3 regions of the Alsobacter sp. R-9 genome follow, and region 3 is predicted to be linked to each of the others. Evidence: predicted binding sites of a transcription regulator. Region 3 holds the regulator's gene; each other region holds the start of a gene.
What was found. The regulator PhoB, encoded in region 3, activates phosphate uptake and scavenging genes when phosphate is short. The targets are predictions, from matches to a motif close to TGTCATNNANCTGTCAT.
Positions count from the first base shown of each region.

Region 1: a site for PhoB is predicted at 3,724-3,740, ahead of ACX9GQ_RS21480 (esterase-like activity of phytase family protein). Genes of this name have one in related genera too.
Region 2: a site for PhoB is predicted at 1,737-1,753, ahead of phnD (phosphate/phosphite/phosphonate ABC transporter substrate-binding protein). Genes of this name have one in related genera too.

Region 1 is NZ_JBTSWJ010000016.1:46,322-51,143, reverse strand. It holds gene phnN (phosphonate metabolism protein/1,5-bisphosphokinase (PRPP-forming) PhnN) at 1-407, shown strand, start outside; gene ACX9GQ_RS21485 (lysophospholipid acyltransferase family protein) at 352-1,191, opposite strand; gene ACX9GQ_RS21480 (esterase-like activity of phytase family protein) at 1,329-3,536, opposite strand; gene ACX9GQ_RS21475 (ABC transporter substrate-binding protein) at 4,116-4,822, shown strand, end outside.
Region 2 is NZ_JBTSWJ010000012.1:97,212-102,033, reverse strand. It holds gene ACX9GQ_RS18800 (sensor histidine kinase) at 1-1,042, opposite strand, end outside; gene ACX9GQ_RS18795 (response regulator) at 1,045-1,725, opposite strand; gene phnD (phosphate/phosphite/phosphonate ABC transporter substrate-binding protein) at 1,828-2,910, shown strand; gene phnD (phosphate/phosphite/phosphonate ABC transporter substrate-binding protein) at 2,920-3,972, shown strand; gene phnC (phosphonate ABC transporter ATP-binding protein) at 4,038-4,822, shown strand, end outside.
Region 3 is NZ_JBTSWJ010000003.1:424,066-428,887, reverse strand. It holds gene ACX9GQ_RS07540 (acetylornithine transaminase) at 1-608, opposite strand, end outside; gene ACX9GQ_RS07535 (GcrA family cell cycle regulator) at 957-1,481, shown strand; gene ACX9GQ_RS07530 (hypothetical protein) at 1,487-1,972, opposite strand; gene phoB (phosphate regulon transcriptional regulator PhoB) at 2,052-2,759, opposite strand; gene ACX9GQ_RS07520 (ATP-binding protein) at 2,823-3,935, opposite strand; gene ACX9GQ_RS07515 (lysylphosphatidylglycerol synthase domain-containing protein) at 3,963-4,822, opposite strand, start outside.

The DNA.
Region 1 (4,822 bases), on a different contig from region 3:
AGGCCTTCGCCGCCGTACGATCGAACGGCGGGTTCAGTCTGTGGTGGAGCGCCCACGGGCTCGACTACGGCATTCCGGCCAACTACGCGGACGAGGTGTCGCGGGGTCGGTGCGTCGTTGCCAACGGGTCCCGGGCCATGATCGGCGCGGCGCGAGCAGCCTTCCGTCGCACGGTGTGCGTGCTGATCACCGCACCGGCGGAGGTCCTCTCGGCCCGCCTGGCGGCACGAGCCCGACGCGACGACGTCGCCTCCCGGCTTGCCCGGACGGCAGCGCTCGACGGCACCGCCGCCGACCATGTCATCGAGAACACCGGCACCCCGGAAGAGGGTTCCCGGCGGCTTGCTGCGGTCATCCGGAGCGTGCGGGACGAGGCGACCTCGCCGTTTCCCTTGTGGGGACCCTGACGGAGGGGGGATCGTCCGCGAGGCCGTAGGTAACGTCCCGCAGATGCGCGCACAGGGCGGCGCGGTCCGTGATGCGGGCGACGTCCGCGAACGGGATCAGAGGGCCAATCGTGACATCGACCGGCGTGTCGATCCGGTCCCGCACCTCCTTGAAGAGGAGCGAGAGCCGCAACGTCTGGCTGACGTGGCTGGCGATCTGGAAGAGGCGGCTGTTCTGCCCGTGGAAGAAGACGGGCAGAACCGGACAGCGGTGACGCTGGACGAGCTGCGCGACGAAGGGCTGCCACGGCGCGTCCTGCGCCGCGAGGCGGCCCCAGCGATCAGGCGACGTCGAGACGCCGCCCGCCGGGAACACGAGGACCAGGCCTCCCGTGGCCAGATGAGCGTGCGCCAACCGACGCGATTCGATGTTCGTCGCCATCGCCTCGCGCGTTCCGGAGAAGTCGACGGGCAGAAGCCACGACCGCACCTCGGGTGCACGGTAGAGCACGGCGTTGGTGAGGATGCGGAAGTCAGGCCGGACCTGGCTCGCGAGCCAGCCGAGCACGATGCCGTCGAGCACGCCGTAGGGATGGTTCGCGACGACCACCGCAGGCCCCGAGGCCGGGAGCTGGTGTAACCGTTCCCGTTCGAAGCGAACATGGAGGCGCAGGCGCCGCACCGCGCCGCTCCAGAACGCCTCGGCTCCCGACGTCCTCTGGAAGTCCCTGTAGAGCCGCGCGAGCTGCGGCTGCCCCGTCATCACCTCGATCGACCGCACCAGGCCCCGCTGGAGTAGCGGCATGGTTGGGTCTGCGTAGCTGAAGGCTGTCACGGACTGTGCCCCTCCGACACGTTCGCACGCCTCGCTTGTGTGCGAGTCGCGCGACGGTGCCGTGACGAGGGTCCGCGACAATGGCTGCAGCCGCGGATCCCTGTCGATCAGCGCGTGATGGGTCCCAGCGGAATGAAGCGGGTCTCGCCGGAGGAGCCGTCGACGCCATCGTTGTCGCTGACGACGAAGGCGTTGCCCGCCGCGTCGACCGTGAAGCCCTCGATCTTGTCGAGGACGTAGCCGTTGCCCGCCTTGAGGTCGGGGGCGAGGTCCCTGAGGAGCGACTTGGCGACGACCGGGACGTCCGCCGCGCCGGGCGCGGCCGGCTTCAGACCCTTCACCGAGAACGTGCGCAGCGTCTTCATCGCGGCGTCGCCGAACTGGTTGTCCCGTTCGATGACGACGAAGCGGCCGTCGCCGAGAGCGGTGAGTTCGGACAGCCCGACCCAGCCCTCCTTGGCCGTGTCGAGAGGATAGCGATAGACGCCCCAGGTCTTCGTGGCGGGGACGTAGGACAGGATCTTCACGAAGCCCTTGGGGTCGTCCTTCCACTCACGCTGCACAGCGAGCCACACTGTCTCGTCTGCGCCCGAGCCAGTGACGGCGACGCCCTCGAAGCCGAAGCGGACGGCGTGACGGGCGATCTCGTCGGGAAGCAGGATTTCCTCCTCCACGGAGCCGTCTGCGGCGACGCGCAGCAGGATGTCCTTCAGCGCACCCTCCTTGCGCTCCGGGTTGCCCTCCGAGGCGAGCCAGAACCCGCCGGCAGGGCGGACCGCGATGCCCTCGATGTCATAACCGACAGCCTTGCCGTCCTTGCGCAGGGCGATCGCCTCCGCGATCTGCGCCGGTGCCCGCGACGCATCGACGGCGAGGATGCGGGACGTGGCGTAGGCGCTGTCGGTTACGGCGAAGAGACGTCCCGCCTGCGTCGGGTGGGCCGCCAGTCCGGAGAGCGCACCCCAGCCGATCGCAAGGCCGGCTGCGTCGTTGCCGGACTGGATGGTCGGATAGGAGGCCGTGCCCTCGGCGCGGCGGTAGATCATCACATGGGGGCGGGCGAGGCCGTCGGCGCCGCCGTCCACTTCGCTCGTCACCACGAGCAGGTCTCGCTGGGGCAGCGCGAGGAGGCCCTCGGGGCCGGCGCCGGCCGGCAGCGCGTGGAGCAGTTCCGGCGCCTGGCCCGGTCCCCGGTCGCGGAACACGAAGACGAGCGAGGCGCGCTCGGTGCCGACGAAAAACAGGCGGTCGCTGCCGAAGACGGCGGCTTCGACCCCCTCGGGTTCCGTGCCCTTCGCCCCCGAGCGCCGCTCCGGATAGTGACCGAGCCGTATCGCCGCATGCTCCAGCAGGGTCCCGCTGTCGTACTCGACCGTCCCGTCCTTGCGGAAGATCGTGAAGCCCCGCGATCCGCCCTCGTAGTCGCCTTCGTTGGCGGTGACGAACCGGTCGTCGTCCAGCCACGCGACGCCGTCGGGCTCGCGCTTCACGCCGTCGAGGGAGCCGGTCGGGTCGATGATCCCGTCGCGCTTCGTGTCCACACCCTTGAGCGACACCGCCCCCGCGCTGAAGTGGCGAAGGACCTTTCCGGAGGCGACGTCGATGACGACGAGGTGGTTGTTCTCCTGCAGCGTGAGCACGGCCTCGCCGAGCCGGTTGACGTCGACGAACTCCGGCTCCGGATCCTCCGGGGCGACGACCGCGAGACCGTCGACACCGACGATGCGCAGCGAGCCGCAGTCGGGAACACCGTCGGCATTCAGGGCCAGGACCGACAGGTTGCCGCCGGGCAGTTGCGGCAGCTTGCCCTTGTCCTTGGTCTCGTCCCGTTCGTTCTCGATGGCGATGGCGAGGAATCGCCCGTCGGCCGTGGCCTTGACCGAGTCGGGTTGGCCACCGAGTTCACAGGTGCCGCCCACGGCCTTCCGGTCGAGGTCCACCGTCGCGATGTGCCCGGAGGGCTTGTCCTTCGACGGAGACGTATCGACCGCGACGAGAGCCTTCCGCCCCTGGATGGCGACCGAGGTCGGCTCCCCGGTCAGGGGAATGAAGCCGGCCGGCCTGGGACGGGCAGGGTCAGTGATGTCGATGAGGCCCAGCGCCTTCTGCTCAGCGTCCGTATAGGCCAGCAGATTGCCATCGGCCGTGCCGGCGATGATCTCGGCGACCGTTTTCGACTTAGCATCGCGATCCGCCGGCAGGTTCAGCACGATGGGGAACGACGCGATGCGGTTGAACACCGGCTCGGCGCGGACCGCCGGCACGCTGGCGATCACGACGACCGAGGCCAGCAGGAGGGAAGCGAGGGGGCGCATGGATATCTCCGCGCTGGTTGGATCTACCTCCGCTTGCCTGAGCCCCATGACAACGCGGTGACGTCTGTCGTCCACGCTGTGCCCCTATTCGCGTGAGGGCGGCCGCGTCGCTGCCAATCACCGGACGCGGCGGCCGATCAAACTCATCACTGCTCGGGCGCCATAGGACCTGCGTCCGTCGCGCAGATGTCAATCACCTGTCATCGCGACGTCGAACGGCAGGCCTAGCGTTCCGGTGTCCGGCGAACATGACCCGGGCCGAACTTCAAAGCGCACGGAGGCTGGGCATGATGCGGGTATCGCGTCGATCCATGCTGCGTCTGGCTCCTCGCCGGGACCTCAAGGCCGCGGCACCGTGCCCTCCACGGACATGCGCCGGCCCGATCGGGCCGGCGCGCACCATCCGGCTTCCGATCCGGCGCGTCGTGCCTGTGCAGATCAGCGTCGTACCGCGGACGAACCGGCCGGCGATGCGGATCGCGGCGCCCCCTGCGGCCGTCGCGGTCAGCGTCCCGGTCCAGCTCTGAACATCACGGGCCGGAAAAGTCCGGCCAGCTTCCGCAAACAAGGGGGATCCCCATGACCCAGCTTTCCCGTCGAAGCCTTCTCGCGTCCGGCGCCGGCCTTGCCGGCACGCTCGCCTTGCCGCGCTTCGCCATCGGTCAGGCGGACAATCGGCCGTCGATCACCGTGGCGGTCCAGAAGGTGTCCAACTCGAACACGCTCGACGTCCTGCGCGAGCAGTCGAACGTCGGTGAGCGGGTGTTCTTCTCCTCGCTCTGGGAAGGACTCATCGGGCGCGACTGGCTCGGGGGTCTCAAGAAGATCCCGTTGCTCGCCACCGAATGGCGGCGCATCGACGACCAGACGGTCGAACTGGTGCTGCGTCAGGGCGTGAAGTTCCACAATGGCGAGGAGATGACGGCCGACGACGTCGTGTTCTCCTTTTCGCGCGAGCGGATGTTCGCCGACACGCAGGCGAAGAACCGCTCGACGATCAAGGCCTTCGAGACGATCCCGACCCCGCGCGCGGGCCGCGAACTGCCGCCGGAGGTTCCCGCCACCGCACGCCGCGCGTGGCCTGATCTCCTGAGAGTCGACGCCGTCGACCGCTACACCGTCCGCTTCTACAACGCGACGCCCGACGTCACGCTCGAGGGCCGGCTGTCGCGCTATGGTTCGGAGGTGATGAGCCGCAAGGGGTGGGACAACGCCGCCAGCTATCTGGACTGGGCGCGCAAGCCCGTCACGACCGGCCCCTACAAGGTCGTCGAGTTCAAGCCCGA
Region 2 (4,822 bases), on a different contig from region 3:
CCGCGAGGACCGCCGCGTCGCCTGCCTCGATGGCGAGGTCGATGCGGGCGAGCTGGTCGTCGTGGAGCCCGTCGATCACGGCGGATACCACGCTGGCCAGCGCCACCGCATGCCGCGGCTGCGCGTCGAGGCGATGCGACACGTTGGCCGACGCGAGGAGCTGTCCCTGCAGCTGGGCGATCACCTGCGCGTTCGCGTGGATGCGCCCGATCCTTCTTTCGAGGGCCGCGGGATCGGTCTCCCGCAGGGCGAGTTCGGCCTGGGCCTGCAGCGCGGCGATGGGCGTGCGCAACTGGTGCGCGGCATCCGCCACCAGCGTCCGCGTCGTCGAGAAGCTGGTGGACAGGCGGCCCATGAACGCGTTCAGCACACTGACCAGCGCAGCCACCTCCCGGGGATAGGGGCTTTCGATGGGCGCAAGGTCGGTCGAGGTCCGCGAGGCCACCTCGGCCCGCAGCCGGGCGAAAGGCGCAAAGGCACGATTGAGCCCGATGAAGACGAGGCCGAAGGCGAGCAGTGCGGCGAGGGCCGACGGCAGCAGGATGGTACGGAAGAGTTCGTCACGCAGCGCATCCCGCGCCTCCCGCGTCTCGGCCACCTGCACGACGGCCCAGTCCGCGGTATCGCCGCTGGCGATGAAGCGACCGACGCTGACCAGCCGCACCGTCTCGCCCCGGTAGCGGATGTCCTTGAGGTGCACCGTGGCGGTGCGGGGATCGGGCTCCTGCGCCGCCAGATCGGGATACCCCGTGAGGAAGGCCCCGTTCGGCGCGACCACGCGGTAGAAGACCCGCGTGGAGCGGGATGCCGCGAGCATGTCGAACGCCGCCTGCGGCACGTCCACCGTGACGAAGCCTTCCTCCAGTTGCAGCGCATCGGCGATGGAGAGCGCGGCGGCTGACAGCACTCGGTCGAAGGCCTCGTCGGCGGCCCGCTCCGAGTACTGCCGTGCGATCACCGCGAGGGCGGCCAGCAGGAGGCCGAGGATCAGCGTGGCGCCGAGGAGGATCCTGCGTCGCACGGAGGGAAGCCGGCCGGCCATCGTCACGGCGCGGCGCCTCCGCGCAGGCGGGCCATGTAGCCTTCCCCGCGCAGCGTTGCGATGTCGAGGCTCGCGTTGCCGAGTTTCTTGCGCAGTCGCGAGACGTACAGCTCGATGGCATTCGGAGCCACGTCGTCGTCCGGGCCGAAGAGCTGGTCGATCAATCGTTCCTTGCGGACGGGCTTGCCGATCTGCCCGAGCAGGATCTCCAGCAGCCGGAACTCCCGGCGGCTCAGGTCGACCGGCTCGCGTTCCACCAAGACCTGCCGCGACCCGGCGTCGAAGGTCATGTTGCCGAAGACCTCGGCGCTCGAGCCCATCCCCATGGGGCGGCGCAGGAGGGCGCGGATGCGCGCCTCGAGCTCGCGCAGGTCGAACGGCTTGACCAGATAGTCGTCGGCGCCGAGGTCGAGCAGCGAGATCCTGTCGTCGATGGCGGAACGGGCCGTCGTCACGAGCACGGGGGTCCGATCCCGCCGGGCACGCATCTCCGTCAGCACCGTCGCCCCGTCCTTTAGAGGCATGGTGAGGTCGAGGATGACGAGATCGAACCGGTCACCCCGCAGAAGGGCGCTCGCCTCATCGCCGTCGCCGGCGAGGGTCACCGCGTGTCCAGCCCTCGCCAGTTGCGTGGCGACGGCCTCGGCAAGGTCGGCGGTGTCTTCGGCGAGCAGGATCCTCATCCGGGCAGATCACGACAGGTTGGCGACAGGTTTGCGTGCCTACGATGCCGGCAAGCAACTGGAGAGCGCAAGGCATTGCGCCCATCTGAACCGGAGGAAACCATGAGGACCCCGTCCGTCCTTCTTCGCCGATCCCTTCTCGCCGGAAGCGGGCTCGTGCTGCTGGCCCTGTCCGCCGCGGCCCCGGCCGCCGCGCAGGACAGCTGCTCCAACCGCGGACAGCTCGACACGCTGTACTGCGACGAGAACAAGGATCTCGTCGCCGACGCGCCGAAGGATCCCAAGCGCTGGCGCGATCCGTCCACGCTGGTCTGGGCCTACACGCCCGTCGAGGACCCGGCGGTCTACGCCAACATCTTCAAGCCGTTCACCGACCATCTCGAGAAGTGCGTCGGCAAGCGGACGGTCTACTATCCCGTGCAGTCGAACTCGGCCGAGATCGAGGCGATGCGGTCCGGCCGCCTGCACTTCGCGGGCTTCTCGACCGGTCCCACCGGCTTTGCGGTGAACCTCGCCGGAGCGGTGCCCTTCGCGGCGAAGGGGCTGGGGACCGAGGTGCGGGGATATACGCTCGCAGCAGTGGTCAAGGCGTCCAGCCCTTACCAGAAGCTGTCCGATCTCAAGGGCAAGAAGGTTGCGCACACCTCCCCGTCCTCGAACTCGGGCAACCTCGCGCCGCGCGTCCTATTCCCCGACCAGGGCCTGAAGACGGACGAGGACTACAAGCCCCTGATGTCGGGCGGCCACGACAAGTCGCTGCTCGGCGTCGTCTCGGGCGACTACGACATGGCGGCCGTGGCCTCGGACGTGATGGAGCGGATGATCACCCGCGGCACGATCAAGGAGGCGGATATCCGGGTGCTGTACCGCAGCCCCGTCTTCCCGACCTCCTCCTTCGCCTACGCGCACGACCTGAAGCCCGAGCTCGCCGAGAAGCTGAAGAGCTGCTTCTTCTCCTTCCGGTTCACGCCGGAGATGCAGAAGGAGTTCAACGGGGACGACCGCTTCCTGCCCATCTCCTACGCCAAGGACTGGGCCGTCGTGCGCGAGGTCGCCGAGAAGTCGGGCACCCCGTACAACAAGGCGGCCTACGAGGCCGAGTCCAAGCGCGAGGCAGACGCCGCGGCCAAGAAGGCCGCCGAGGCCGCCAAGCCCGCCGAGCAGCCCGCAGCTCCCAAGCCCTGAGGATCGACCATGACCCGCGCCACCTTCCTCGCCGTCCTCCTGCTCGCCGGGGCGTCCCTGCCCGCGATGGCCCAGGACGCCTGCTCCAACCGTGGACAGCTGGACACGGCTTATTGCGATGCCGACAACGACCTCGTCGCCGATACGCCGAAAGACCCGTCCAAGCTGAAGGATCCCTCGACGCTGATCTTCGCCTACTCGCCCGTCGAGAATCCTGCGGTCTACCAGACGGTGTACCAGCCGTTCATGGACTACCTGGGGACGTGCACCGGCAAGCGGATCGTCTTCTTCCCGGTGCAGAACAACGCCGCCCAGATCGAGGCCATGCGGTCGGGCCGCCTGCACATCTCGGGCTTTGCGACCGGTGTCGTCGGCTTCGCCGTCAACCTCGCGGGAGCGGTGCCCTTCGCGGTGATCGGCTCCGAGAAGGGCGTGTCCGGCTACAAGCTCTTCGCCATCGTGAAGAGTGACAGCCCCTACAAGACGCTCGCCGAGCTCAAGGGCAAGAAGGTCGCGCACACGGCGCCGTCGTCGAACTCCGGCAACCTCGCGCCACGCGTGTTCTTTCCCGAGCAGGGCCTGAAGCCCGACGACGACTACAAGGTCCTGATGTCGGGCGGCCACGACAAGTCGGTGCTCGGCGTCGCCTCGGGCGACTACGACATGGCCCCGGTGGCGTCGGACGTGTTCGAGCGCATGGTGGCGCGTGGCGCGGTGAAGGGCGACCAGTTCCGCGTGATCTGGCAGAGCGAAACCTTCCCCACCTCGTCGTGGTCGATGCCGCACGACCTGAAGCCGGAACTCGCGGCGAAGATCAAGGCCTGCTTCCTCGACTACAAGTGGTCGGACGGACTGAAGAAGGAATACGCCGGCGAGGACCGCTTCCTGCCGATGACCTACAAGGACACGTGGCGACCGATCCGCGAGGTCGCGGAGAAGTCGGGCACCCCTTACAACAAGACCGCGTACGAGGCGCAGACGAAGCGCGAAGCAGAGGCCGAGGCCAAGAAGGCGGCCGAGGCTGCCGCTAAGGCCGCGCAGCCCGCAGCTCCCAAGCCCTGATCCGACCGGGACGACGGCGGGAAGGCCGTCGTCCCGCTGCCTTCTCGATCGGCGAGGCGCATGCCATGACGGCGCAACCCCTGAACATGTCCGCAGTGCAGGCCAAGGCCGGCAGCCTTCTGAGCGTGCGCAATCTCCGCAAGGAGTACCGGCCGGGCCAGCCCGTGCTGAAGGACATCACGCTGAACTTCGAGCCGCGCGGCATCACGGCGATCATCGGGCCCTCGGGCACGGGAAAATCGACCCTGATCCGCTGCATCAACCGCCTCGTCGACCCCACCGCCGGCGAGATCTGGTTCGAGGGACAGGACATCGCGAAGGTGAACGGCAACGCCCTGCGCCTCGTCCGGCGTCGCATCGGGATGGTGTTCCAGGAGTACAATCTGGTCGAGCGCCTGTCGGTCATCGAGAATGTGCTCTCCGGCCGGCTCGGTTACGTCCCGGCGTGGCGGGCCTTCCTTCGGAAGTTTCCCGAGGCGGACGTCACGCGCGCCTTCGACCTCATCGATGCCGTGGGGCTCAACGAGGACTTCGCCACCCGCCGTGCCGACAAGCTGTCCGGCGGACAGCGCCAGCGCGTCGGCATCGCCCGGGCCATCATGCAGGACCCGGCACTGGTGCTGGCCGACGAGCCGACGTCGTCGCTCGACCCGAAGACCTCGGTCGAGATCATGGAACTGATGGCCAGCCTGTCCGCGTCCCGCGCGATCCCGATCATCGTCAACATCCACAACGTCGACCTCGCGCGTCGCTTCGCAAGCCGGATCATCGGCATGACGGGAGGCCACGTCGTGTATGACGGTCCACCCGCCGGACTGGAAGGCCATCACCTCGCGACGATCTACGGCGG
Region 3 (4,822 bases):
AGGCATTGCGGCGGCACGGGGCGCACGCCGCCCTCGCCCTGCACGGGCTCGACGAGGATCGCAGCGGTCTCCGGGCCGATGGCGGCCTTGAGCGCCTCGTGGTCGCCGAACGGCACCTGGTCGAAGCCCTCGACCTTCGGGCCGAAGCCCTCGAGGTACTTCTTCTGCCCGCCGGCTGCGATGGTCGCCAGCGTGCGGCCGTGGAAGGCGCCCTCGAAGGTGACGATCCGGAAGCGCTCCGGATGGCCGTTCGCGTGGTGGTACTTGCGCGCCATCTTGATCGCGCACTCCAGCGCCTCGGCGCCGGAGTTGGTGAAGAAGACGTGGTCGGCAAACGTGTTGTCGACGAGCCGCTGCGCCAGCCGTTCCCCTTCCGGGATCCGGTAGAGGTTGGACACGTGCCACACCTTCTCCGCCTGCTCCTTCAGGGCGGCGACGAGATGGGGGTGGGCGTGGCCGAGCGCGTTGACGGCGATGCCCGAGCCGAAGTCGAGGTAGCGGTCGCCTCGATCGGTGATGAGCCACGGCCCCTCGCCTCGCTCGAACGACAGCTCGGCGCGCGCGAAGGTTGGCAGCAGCGGCGACGGTGTCTGGTTCACGGAGGCCATGGTCCTGTCTCTCGTTCGGGCCTGCAAAATCAAAAAGCCGCCCGACACGGGCGGCACGACCGAAAAACTAATGTGGCAGGCCTTTCTTCTTGTCAACGCGCGGCTGCGCGCGAGCGTCGCGGCACCCCCGCCGCGGTGGCGCCACGATCCTTGTTGAAAACGCGGGACCGGCGGACTGTCCGGTTGCACCGGAGTCCGCGGCTGGCGTAGGTTCGCCCCTGTCGAATACGACATCTGGTGCGGCAAACTACGGAACCATCGATATCTTGCGTGCGCTCGTCCGGGGAACGGGGGGAGCGAACGGAGGCGGATTCGAGGCGCCGCTCAACACAGACGGGGATGAGGCCGATGTCCTGGAACGACGATCGCGTCGAGCTGCTGAAGAAACTCTGGAACCAGGGTCTCAGCGCCAGCCAGATCGCCGCCGAGCTCGGAAACGGCGTGACGCGCAACGCCGTGATCGGGAAGGTGCACCGCCTTGGACTGTCGGGTCGCGCCAAGGCGCCGGCGCCGCAGGCCGCACGGCCGCGCAAGACCACCCGCGCGCCCAGCCATCCGATGAGCCACGGGCCCGCCGTGCGCGGCAACCTCGCGCTCAGCCCGAAGGCGGCGCCGACGCCGGCCCCCGTCGTTCACGTGGCCCCGGCGCCCGCGCCGGAGGTGGTGATCCCGATGTCGGAGCGGGTCACGATCATGGAGCTGCGGGAATCCATGTGCCGCTGGCCGCATGGCGACCCGACGTCGCCGGACTTCCGCTTCTGCGGCGCGAAGTCCCCGCCCGGCACCCCCTATTGCGGTTATCACGCGCAGATCGCCTATCAGCCGTCGCTGGAGCGTCGCCGCGACCGCAACCGGACCGTCGCGCGCGACTAGGCCGCTCAGGCGCCGTCGTCGCGATAGTCGGCAAAGCGCTGCCGCCGGTATCCGGGGCGGCGCGGCACGAGCCAGCGCGAGCGCCGGTGAACCCAGTCTGAAAGCCCGGGCTCCCGCAGGCGGATGCGCGTGCGTGAAGCCCGGCGATCGACCGTCGAGACGACCCAGACCTCTCCCGCCACCAGTGCCCTCAGCACCGCTTCGAGCTCGCCGTGGCGCAGGCCCCGCAGGCTGCCGTGCTGCTCGACGTCCTCGACATGGACCTCGTAGCGACCGCGGCGGACGTCGAGCCCGATGAAGAACCAGCAGAGGCCCGGCGAACCGGTTCCCTCGACCGAGAAGGTCGTCGGCGACTGGCGCAGGGCGATGCGGGACGTCGGCACGCGCAGGACGATCCCCGCCAGAGCCTCGGCGATGGCGGGCGCGGGCCGTCGCTCGGGCGGGCGCGCCGGCGGCGGGCGGCGGATGGGACGGGTCCGGATCTCCGACATGGGAAGAGCGTAGCCGCGTCGCCCCTCCGGGCCAAGCGGGGAGCCATGCGCGCCGGACAGTGCGGCGTCGTGCAACCCTTCAGGCGCGGCGGGAGAAGGTCTCGTCGAAGGAATACCCGGCGCCGCGCACCGTGCGGATCGGATCACGCTCCCGCGGACGGTTGAGTGCCTTGCGCAAGCGGCCCACATGGACGTCGACGGTGCGCTCGTCGATCTCGCTGTCCATGCCCCACACGCCGTCGAGAAGCTGGGCGCGACTGAAGACCCGGCCCGGCTTCTCCATCAGGAACTCCAGCATTCTGAATTCAGTAGGCCCGAGGTGCAGTTCCCGGCCGCCCCGGCGCACGCGCCGCGTCTCGCGGTCGAGCGCGATGTCGCCGGCCTCCAGAACGCTCGCGACGCGTTCGGGGGAGGCCCGGCGCAGCAGGGCCCGCACGCGGGCGAGGAGCTCGGGCACCGAAAACGGCTTGACGATGTAGTCGTCGGCGCCGGTGGCGAGGCCGCGGACGCGCTCGCTCTCCTCTCCGCGGGCGGTGAGCATGATCACGGGAAGCCGCTGCGTCTCGGGGCGCTGCCGCAGCCGGCGGCAGAGCTCGATCCCCGACAGGCCGGGCAGCATCCAGTCGAGAAGGACAAGGTCGGGAACGGTCTCGCGCAGGGTCAGCTCCGCGTCGTCACCGCGCGCAACGGTTTCCACGGCATAGCCTTCCGACTCGAGATTGTAGCGCAGGAGCAGGGTCAGCGGCTCCTCGTCCTCGACGATCAGGATTCGCGGCACGCTCGCCATGGTCACACCCCCGCTGGGACGCGTTCCTTCTATGACTGCGGGATGACGCTTTTATAACACCCGTCAGCCGACGCGGCCGTCTTCGACCCTCGAGGGAAGAAGGACCCGGAAGGTGGCGCCCTCGCCCGGGCGGCTCTCGATCACAAGGCGTCCGCGGTGGCGGTTGAGGACGTGCTTGACGAGGGCAAGGCCCAGACCCGTGCCTCCCTGGACCCTGCTCTGACCGGTGTCCACGCGATAGAACCGCTCGGTGAGGCGCGGCACGTGCTCGGGCGCGATCCCCGGCCCGTAGTCCCGGACCGACAGGCGAACCGTCCCGCCGGTGCCCGCGTCCGGTTCCTCGTCCAGCGTGACATCGACCTTTCCGCCGGATTGTCCGTACTTGATCGCGTTCTCGATCAGGTTCTCGACGACCCGCAGCAGCTCGTCCCGGTCGCCGGGCACGACCGGTGCCGGGAGACGCTGGTCGAGGGCGAGGGCGACGCCCCTGTCGTCCGCGAGGGGCCGCAGCGTGTCCATCACCTGCCGGACGACGGCGCCCAGGTCGACCGGCGCCTCCGGGCGGCGATGCTCGGCCATCTCGACCCGCGACAGCGTCAGGAGGTCGTCGATCAGCCGGGCCATGCGCCGGGCCTGCTCGCGCATGATGCCGAGGAACCGTTCCCTCGCCACCGCATCGTCGCGGGCCGGCCCCTGGAGCGTCTCGATGAAGCCGAGGACGGAGGCCAGCGGCGTCCGCAGTTCGTGGCTGGCGTTGGCGACGAAGTCGACGCGCATCATGTCGAGGCGCTGCTGCTCGGTGCGGTCGCGGAACAGGAGCAGCGCCGAGGGCTCGCCGCGCCCGGCGTCCGGCGCGAGGATGCTGGCGGTCACGTCGAAGAACTTCTCGACGGGAACGCGCTCCGCATAGGAACCGATCACGCGGGTTTCCCCGTCGCGCAGCCGTCGCAGTGCGTCCACCACGTCCGGAGAGCGAACGGCGAAGGAGAGCGGCCGGCCGGCGGCCAGCGCCGGCCATGCCGCGCCGGCGGATGCGTTGAAGGCCAGCACGACGCCGCCGGGATCCGTGACGATGGCCGGATCGGACAGCGCGGCGAGGATGGCCCGCATCAGGGCCTGCCCGGACGGATCGGGATCGTCGACGCGCGGCATGGTCTCCTCCGGTCGCAGCATCATGGTCATGCGTCGTGCGACGGTGGCGTGTCAGTCCTCGCGGACCGTGCCTTCTTCCACCCGCGCCCGGAAGGCCCGGACCCGGGTGGCGATCTCGAGCCCGCCGAGCACGAGAAGCGCGATGACGAACGGCACGAGGTAGTAGCAGATGCGGAACAGCAGCAACGCGCCGATCAGCCCCTCGTAGGGCAGGCGCCAGAAGGCGAGCAGGATGGTCGCCTCGAACACGCCCAGCCCGCCCGGGGCGTGGCTGACCATGCCGAGGATGCAGGCGAAGGCGTAGACCGCGGCGAAGGTCCCGAATTCGACGCCGTATCCGGCGGGCAGCAGCACGTAGAGCACGGTGGCGGCGCAGCAGACGTCACCGACGCCGAGCAGGATCTGCCCGACCGACACCCTGAAGCTCGGGAGTTCCAGCCGCCAGCGGCCGATGCGGATGCGTCGCCGGCCGAGCCACGAATAGACGATGTAGGCGCCGATGCAGCCCAGCACGGCGATGCCGATGAGCCGGTTCACGGACACCGCCAGCCGGTTGATCTCGGCGATGGCCTCCGCCCGGAAGACCAGCCCCGCGCCGACCACGGCGCCCATGCCGATGAGGAAGGTGGAGCCGGCGATGAGCGTCAGGCCGGCGACCTTGCTCGCAGGCAGCCCGCGCGGGGCGTAGATCCAGTAGCGGACGGCGCCCGCCGTGAAGAGCGGGAAGCCGAGCGTGAACGAGATGGCGTAGCTGGTGAAGGACGCGAGCGCCGTGAAGCGGTAGGCGATCTTCGCGCGCATCTGGTGCAGGGCGAGCGCGTCGTACCCTGTGAGCAGCGCATAGCTCAGCACGGTGAAAAGGAAGGCGAGCGCCAGTTGCTCGCGCGCCTTTCCTGCGAAGGCCGCCGTCA